DNA from 2 places in the Arthrobacter sp. BC5 genome. Region 2 is predicted to be linked to the other one. Evidence: predicted binding sites of a transcription regulator. Region 2 holds the regulator's gene; the other holds the start of a gene.
What was found. The regulator HspR, encoded in region 2, represses chaperone genes until heat shock. The targets are predictions, from matches to a motif close to AAGTTGAGTCNNNNNGACTCAACTT.
Positions count from the first base shown of each region.

Region 1: the regulator HspR is predicted to act here: its motif matches at 1,324-1,348, upstream of AC1MFI_RS05050 (Hsp20/alpha crystallin family protein).

Region 1 covers NZ_CM155273.1:1,117,356-1,120,753, reverse strand. The annotation lists gene AC1MFI_RS05055 (SDR family oxidoreductase) at 1-689, opposite strand, end outside; gene AC1MFI_RS05050 (Hsp20/alpha crystallin family protein) at 806-1,276, opposite strand; tRNA gene AC1MFI_RS05045 (tRNA-Val) at 1,484-1,557, opposite strand; gene AC1MFI_RS05040 (DUF2630 family protein) at 1,723-1,974, shown strand; gene AC1MFI_RS05035 (haloacid dehalogenase type II) at 1,971-2,642, shown strand; gene AC1MFI_RS05030 (flavodoxin family protein) at 2,741-3,349, shown strand.
Region 2 covers NZ_CM155273.1:1,590,104-1,593,501, forward strand. The annotation lists gene AC1MFI_RS07375 (nucleotide exchange factor GrpE) at 1-200, shown strand, start outside; gene AC1MFI_RS07380 (DnaJ C-terminal domain-containing protein) at 379-1,380, shown strand; gene AC1MFI_RS07385 (heat shock protein transcriptional repressor HspR) at 1,433-1,861, shown strand; gene AC1MFI_RS07390 (LacI family DNA-binding transcriptional regulator) at 1,858-2,901, opposite strand; gene pulA (pullulanase-type alpha-1,6-glucosidase) at 3,057-3,398, shown strand, end outside.

The DNA of each region.
Region 1 (3,398 bases), 470 kb from region 2:
CCGGACGCGAGGAAGGCGACGACGTCGGCGATCTCCTCAGGAGCGCCCGGCCGGCCCAGCGGGATCCCGGGGCGGTCCATGGTGCGCGGATCCTGTTCCTCGGAGTCGTTCATCGGGGTGTTGATCTCGCCGGGCAGGACTGCATTCGCAGTGATGCCGCGGTCCGCGAGTTCGAGGGCGATGGTCCGGATGAGGCCCCCGAGCCCGTGCTTGGAGGCGTCATAGGCGGCCGATCCCACGCGTGGCTGCTCCTGGTGGACGCTGGTGACGGCGATGATGCGCCCACCCCTGCCTCCGTCGATCATGTGGCGGGCCGCACGCTGCAGGCAGACGAAGGCGCCGTCGAGATTGGCGCCCATGGTGCCGCGCCAGGTGTCCCAGTCCGTCTCCATGAACATGGTGCCGCCATTGACGCCCGCGTTGTTGACGAAGACATCGAGCCCGCCGAGCTCCTTCGCGAGCTGGTCGACGACATCACCGCACGCCGGCGCGTCCGTGGTGTCGAGCTGAGCGACGGCGGCCCGCACGCCCTTCTCCCGCACGAGGCGCGCGGTCTCCTCCGCGCCCTCCTGGTCGGAGTGCCAGGTGACGCCGACGTCGCAGCCCGCTGCTGCGAGGGCGATGGCGGTGGCCCGTCCGATACCGGAGTCGGAGCCGGTGACTATTGCCTTGCTCGGTGTGAAGTCCATACTCCATCCTTTGCACCCGGCCCGACGGCCCGCAAGGAAAATCTGGGCGGAGGCGTGCGTCAACGGCCGGTACCCCCGGGCGGAAGCCCGGGGGTACCGGCCGTGGCCGAGAGGTACTACGCCTCGACGGCCCCCTGGCGTCCGGCGTCGGAAGCCTCGACGGTCGTCGACTGGACCGCAGCGGAGGACTCCCCGCTGACGACCTCGATCTTGCGGGCCTTGGCGCGCTCGCTGACGGGGATCATCACGTTGAGGACCCCGTTCTCGTAGCGGGCCGAGATCCCCTCGGTGTCGATGCCCTGGCCCAGGTTGAGCTGGCGCAGGAACGAGCCGCTCTCGCGTTCGCGGGTCAGCCACTTGACGCCCTCGGCACCGCGGAGCGTGCGCTCGGCGCGGATGGTGAGGAGCTGGCCGTCGACGTCGATGTCGACCGAGCCGGGATCGATGCCCGGGAGGTCCGCGGAGAGGATGTAGTGGTCCTTCTCGCGGTAGAGGTCCATCGGCATGAGACGGAGACCGGGGCGGCTCTCCAGCAGGGCGCCGGCAACGCGGTCCAGCTCACGGAACGGATCGAATTTCATGGCCATGGGAAACAACTCCTTCGCATGTGCCACCGGGTGGTGGTTCTTCTCCTGGGTTGAGCGCCCTCCGCTCAACTACGAAAAATGTTAGCACTCGGTCCCTTTGAGTGCTAAGGGGAGAATCTTCGCCCTGGACGAACGCAGACACGCGGAAGGCCCGTACCGATGATTCGGTACGGGCCTTCCGCGTGTGCTGTCTCCAGCCGATCCTCGTGCCTGCGCGGGGCCTCGATCCCCGGGCCTTCCGCGTGTGAAGCGGATGCTCTACCAGACTGAGCTACACAGGCAATTGGTTCTCCCATAGCTTAGGCCATCCGGGCGCCGCGCCAAATTCAGGTGCCGCACGTCGCGCCACCGGACGCTGGCCATCGGTCCCTGGCCTCAGTAGCCTGAAGGAAAGCATGCTGATCATCCACCCGTGCCGGCACGGCAGACGACGAAGGGACCGCACCATGGACAACCAGGACCTCCTGCAGCGCATCCAGGCACTCGTACAGGAGGAGCACGACCTCCGTGACCAGCCCCAGGACGCCGGAGCCGGCGCCGAGCACCAGGATCACGCGGCCCGGCTGAAGCGCGTCGAGGAGGATCTCGACCAGTGCTGGGACCTGCTCCGCCAGCGCCGTGCGAAGGCCGATGCCGGTGAGGATCCCGCCGATGCCGATGCCCGTCCCATCGGCCAGGTGGAGGGGTACCGCCAGTGACGGCGCCGCCCGTGGTGCTGTTCGACGTCAACGGCACGCTGTCGGACATGGAACCCCTGTCCCAGCACTTCGAGGAGATCGGCGCGCCTCCGCAGCTGGCCGCGCTGTGGTTCGCCTCGGTGCTCCGGGATGGCTTCGCGCTCACCGCCGTCGGGCAGAACCCTGCCTTCCGGGAGGTCGCCGAGGGTGCGTTGCAGGCGGTCCTCACCGGCCAGATCCTCAACCGGGACCTCGACGACGCGGTCGCCCACATCATGTCGGCGCTGCAGGGGCTCGCCGTGCACCCGGATGTCGTAGAGGGCATCCGTGCCCTAGCCTCCGCGGGCTTCGGCGTCGCCCTGCTGACCAATGGCGCGACGGCGACGGCGGAGGCACTCCTGGAACGGGCCGGTGTCCGGGACCAGGTCCTGGCCATCCTGTCGGTCGAGGACGCGCCGCGCTGGAAGCCCGCGCCCGAGTCCTATGCCTACGCCCTCGACACCCTGCAGAGGGAGGCGGGCGACGTCGTGCTCGTCGCCGTCCACCCCTGGGACATCGATGGCGCTGCGCGGGCAGGGCTCCGGACCGCCTGGCTCAACCGCGACGGCTCGCCCTACCCTCCCGTGATGACGGCACCCGATCACGAGGTGCCCTCGATCACCGGCCTGCCCGGCGCCCTCGAGGGGTGAGTGCCGTCGGCCATCCATCGCGCGGGTGAGCGTCGCCCACCTCCCGTGACCGGCCGCCGTCCCGGTGGCCGCGTGATCCCCACCAGTAGGAGCAACCCATGCCAGACCTGACCGCGTTCGCGCTGATCTGCAGTCTCACGCCGTCCCCTGCACCGTCCAGTTCCGACCTGATGGCCCGGCACATCCTCGACCGGTTCGCCGAACGGGGCATCGCCACATCCAGCGCCCGCGTGGTGGACCACGACGTCGCGCCCGGGGTGCAGAAGGACATGGGCAACGGCGACGAGTGGCCGGTCCTCCGCGAGAAGATCCTCGCCGCCGACATCCTCGTGCTGTCCACGCCGATCTGGGTGGGACACCCCTCCAGTCTCGCGCAGCGGGTCATGGAACGGCTCGACGCCGATATCGCCGAGACGGACGAGGAGGGGCGGCCGGTCATGGCCGGCAAGGTGGCCGTCGTCGCCGTGGTGGGCAACGAGGACGGTGCCCACAAGACGGTCGCCGACATGATGCAGGGACTGAACGACATCGGCTTCTCCCTGCCGTCGCAGGGCTCCACCTACTGGGTGGGCGAGGCCATGCAGTCCGTCGACTTCAAGGACCTCGCCGAAGTGCCGGAGGTGGTCGCCACGACGGCGGCCGGTGTCGTCCGCAACGCCGAGCACCTGGCGAAGCTGCTGCGCCGTGAGAACTTCCCCCTGGAGTAAGCGGTGGTATCACGAAAGCCGGGCTCCTCGGCACCGGCATGGAAGGGAC
Region 2 (3,398 bases):
AGAACGTCCTCAGGACGTACGAGCTCACCCGGATCGACGACGTCGGCGTGGCGTTCGACCCGAACATCCACGAAGCGCTCATGCAGCAGCCGAGCGCGGACGTCGAGGCTGATAGCGTCAGCCAGATCCTCCGCGCCGGCTACCGCAAGGGCGAGCGCGTCCTCCGGGCCGCGCAGGTCATCGTGGCGGTGCCGGAGTAGGTCGTCCGCCCCTGGGCGGATGCCGGACGGCGGCAACGGGATCTCTCAGCTCGCAGAGCTTGCTGGGAGATAGCGAAGCCGCCTCGGCACTCCGCCCGGTTCCCCGGGTTGCGTGGTCCTCAGGGACCACGCAACCCGGACCACATTCTTCAGCTGTTCCTAGGAAAGGAGACGCCAATTGGCTAGTCAGGATTGGGTCGACAAGGATTTCTACAAGATCCTGGGTGTCTCCAAAGATGCGTCCGACGCAGACATCAAGAAGTCGTACCGGAAGCTCGCCCGCAAGTACCACCCGGACCAGAATCAGGGCGACGCCGCGTCCGAGCGGACGTTCAAGGACGTATCGGAGGCCTATTCCGTGCTGTCCGACGCCGAGCAGCGCCAGCAGTACGACGCCATCCGCGCCATGGGCGGCGGAGCCCGGTTCTCCGCCGGCGGTGCGGGTGGGGGAGCCGGCGGCAGTGCCGGGTTCGAGGACATCTTCGGGAACCTGTTCGGCCAGGGCGCGGCGACCGGTACGCGTCAGCGCACCGGCTTCTCGAACAGCAACCTGCCCCCGGAATTCGCGGACCTGTTCGGCGGCGGGGGAGCGGGCGGCAACGGGTTCCCCGGTGGCTTCCAGTCCACGCGCCCGCAGAAGGGCGCGGACCGCACCGCCAGCACGTCGATCTCCTTCGCGGGGTCCATCAACGGAACCACGATCGGCCTGCGCGAGCCCTCGGGCGAGCAGATCGACGTGCGCATCCCGGCCGGCATCCGCGACGGCCAGAAGGTCCGGGTCAAGGGCAAGGGACAGCCCGGCCAGGCCGGACCGGGCGACCTCATGGTCACCGTCAACGTCAAGGAGCACCCGTTCTTCAAGCGCGACGGCGACAACATCCGCGTGCAGGTTCCCGTCAGCTTCCCGGAGGCCGCGCTCGGCGCGCAGATCGAGGTGCCGACCGTCACCGGCGAACTCGTGAAGATGAGGGTCCCTGCCGGGACGCCGTCGGGCAGGACCCTGCGGCTCAAGGGCAGGGGGGTGAAGACCTCCAAGGCCACCGGTGACCTCCTGGTGTCCGTCGAGGTCGTCGTTCCGCAGAACCTGTCCAAGGAGGCGGAGGCCGCCGTCGAGGCGTTCCGCGCCGCGACGAAGGACGCCGATCCCCGGGCGGGGCTCGCCGCGAAGGCGCGCCTGTAGGAGTACGTTCGAGCAACTGCCGGGAGCACCGGCAACGGAAGGAGGCAAGGCAGTGGACTACACAGTGCCCATCTACGTCATCTCCGTGGCCGCCGAGCTCGCCGACATGCACCCGCAGACGCTCAGGCAGTACGACCGGCTGGGTCTCGTGACGCCCAGCCGGGCGCCGGGACGGGCACGGCGGTACTCGCAGAAGGATGTCGGCACTCTGCGAGAGATCCAGAAGTTGTCGCAGGAAGGGGTGTCCCTCGAGGGCATCCGGCGCATCCTCGAACTCGAGAACCAGGTCTCGGCGCTGCAGTCGCGCATCACCGAGCTGTCCTCCGAACTGGCATCCCGCCGCATCCAGTCCGAGACCAGCCGCATCTTCGCTGCGGGTCTTGCCGGCGACGTCGTCACGCTGGCCCGCGGCCAGCGACCCCGCCCGCGCAGCCAGGCGCTCGTGGTGTGGCGGCCGGACACGTCCAGGACAGCGAACTAGGCGCCGCCGCGCACCGCCGGTCCCGCGCCGGTGGAACCGCGGACCACCAGGTCCGCCTGGAACAGGATGTCCGTCCGTGTGGTCCGGTCCCCGTCCAGTTCGGTGACCAGGGCGTGCACGGCCGCTTCCGCCATCGCCGCCACGTTCTGCCGCAGGGTGGTCAGCGGCGGATCCGTGAAAGCCATGAGCGGGGAGTCGTCGAAGCCGATCACCGAGATGTCCTCCGGGACGCGCAGGCCACGCGTGTGCGCCGCGCGGACGGCGCCGAGGGCCATGACGTCCGAGGCACAGACGATCGCGGTATGGCCGCTGTCGATGAGTTCGTTCGCGGCGCTCTGCCCGCCCTCGATGGTGAACATGCTCGTCGCGATGTGCGGGTCGGCGTCGTCGTCGCCGAGGAACTGGACGAGCCCGGACCGGAATCCCTCCAGCTTCCGGCGGCTCGGGATGAAGCGGTCGGGGCCGGTCGCGAAGCCGACCCGCTGGTGGCCCTGCGCCACGAGGTGCCGGACGGCCGTGCGGATGGCGGTCGCGTCGTCGTTCGAGATGGAGGGCGCGTCGATCTCCGGCCTGGCCCCGTTGACCAGGACGAACGGCACGCGACCGCGCAGGCGCCGGTAGCGTTCCATGCTGGCCCGGCCGTCGGAGTGCGCGGCGCAGACGAAGATGATCCCGCTGACGCCCTGGTCCAGCAGGAGGGCGACGTACTCGTCCTCGGTGATGCCGCCGCCGGGCAGGGTGCACAGGGCGGGGATGTAGTCGTTGGGCGCCAGCAGGGCCGCGATGGCGCCCGCGAACGCCGGGAAGATGGGGTTGACGAGGTCGGGGACGACGACGCCGATCTGTCCCTTCGATCGCCCGGCCGTGCGCGCGGGCCGCTCGTAGCCCAGATTGTCCATCGCCGCGAGGACGGCCTGCCGTGTCTCCTGGGAGGCGCCGCCCTTGCCGTTCAGGACGCGCGACACCGTGGGGACGCTCACACCGGCAGTGCGGGCGACGTCGTCCAGGCGTGGCCGCTCGCTGCGGTTGACGGGAGTCATGGGGCTCAATCTAGCGCAGCACCGCAACCTCACGCGAAAGATTGCGTGAAAGTTTCATCAATTGCTTGACGCTCGGCTTCCTCCCTCCCTAGGGTCGTGATATCCACACCTCCTCAGTCCGGCCTGCAGCGACGCATGGCCCGGGAAGGACCACCATGACCCTGAACACCACGGATGCGGGCCGCACCGCCGAGAGGCCGGCCCGTCGGCGCAGGTCCCGGCTGGCCGCCGTCGTCCTGACCGCGCCGCTCCTCGCGGCCCTGATGCCCGCGCCCGCGCTGGCCGACCACACGGGTGCGCCCGGCACGGTCGCGCTCGTCGGCTCCCTGCAGGCAGAGCTCGGCTGCCCCGACGACTGGCAGCCGGCGTGTGCGGCCACGAGACTCCTACCCGTGGACGGTTCGCCGGACACCTGGTCGGCGACCTTCGACGTCCCCGCCGGATCCTACGAGTACAAGGTGGCGCTGAATGAGTCGTGGGGAGAGAACTACGGCGCC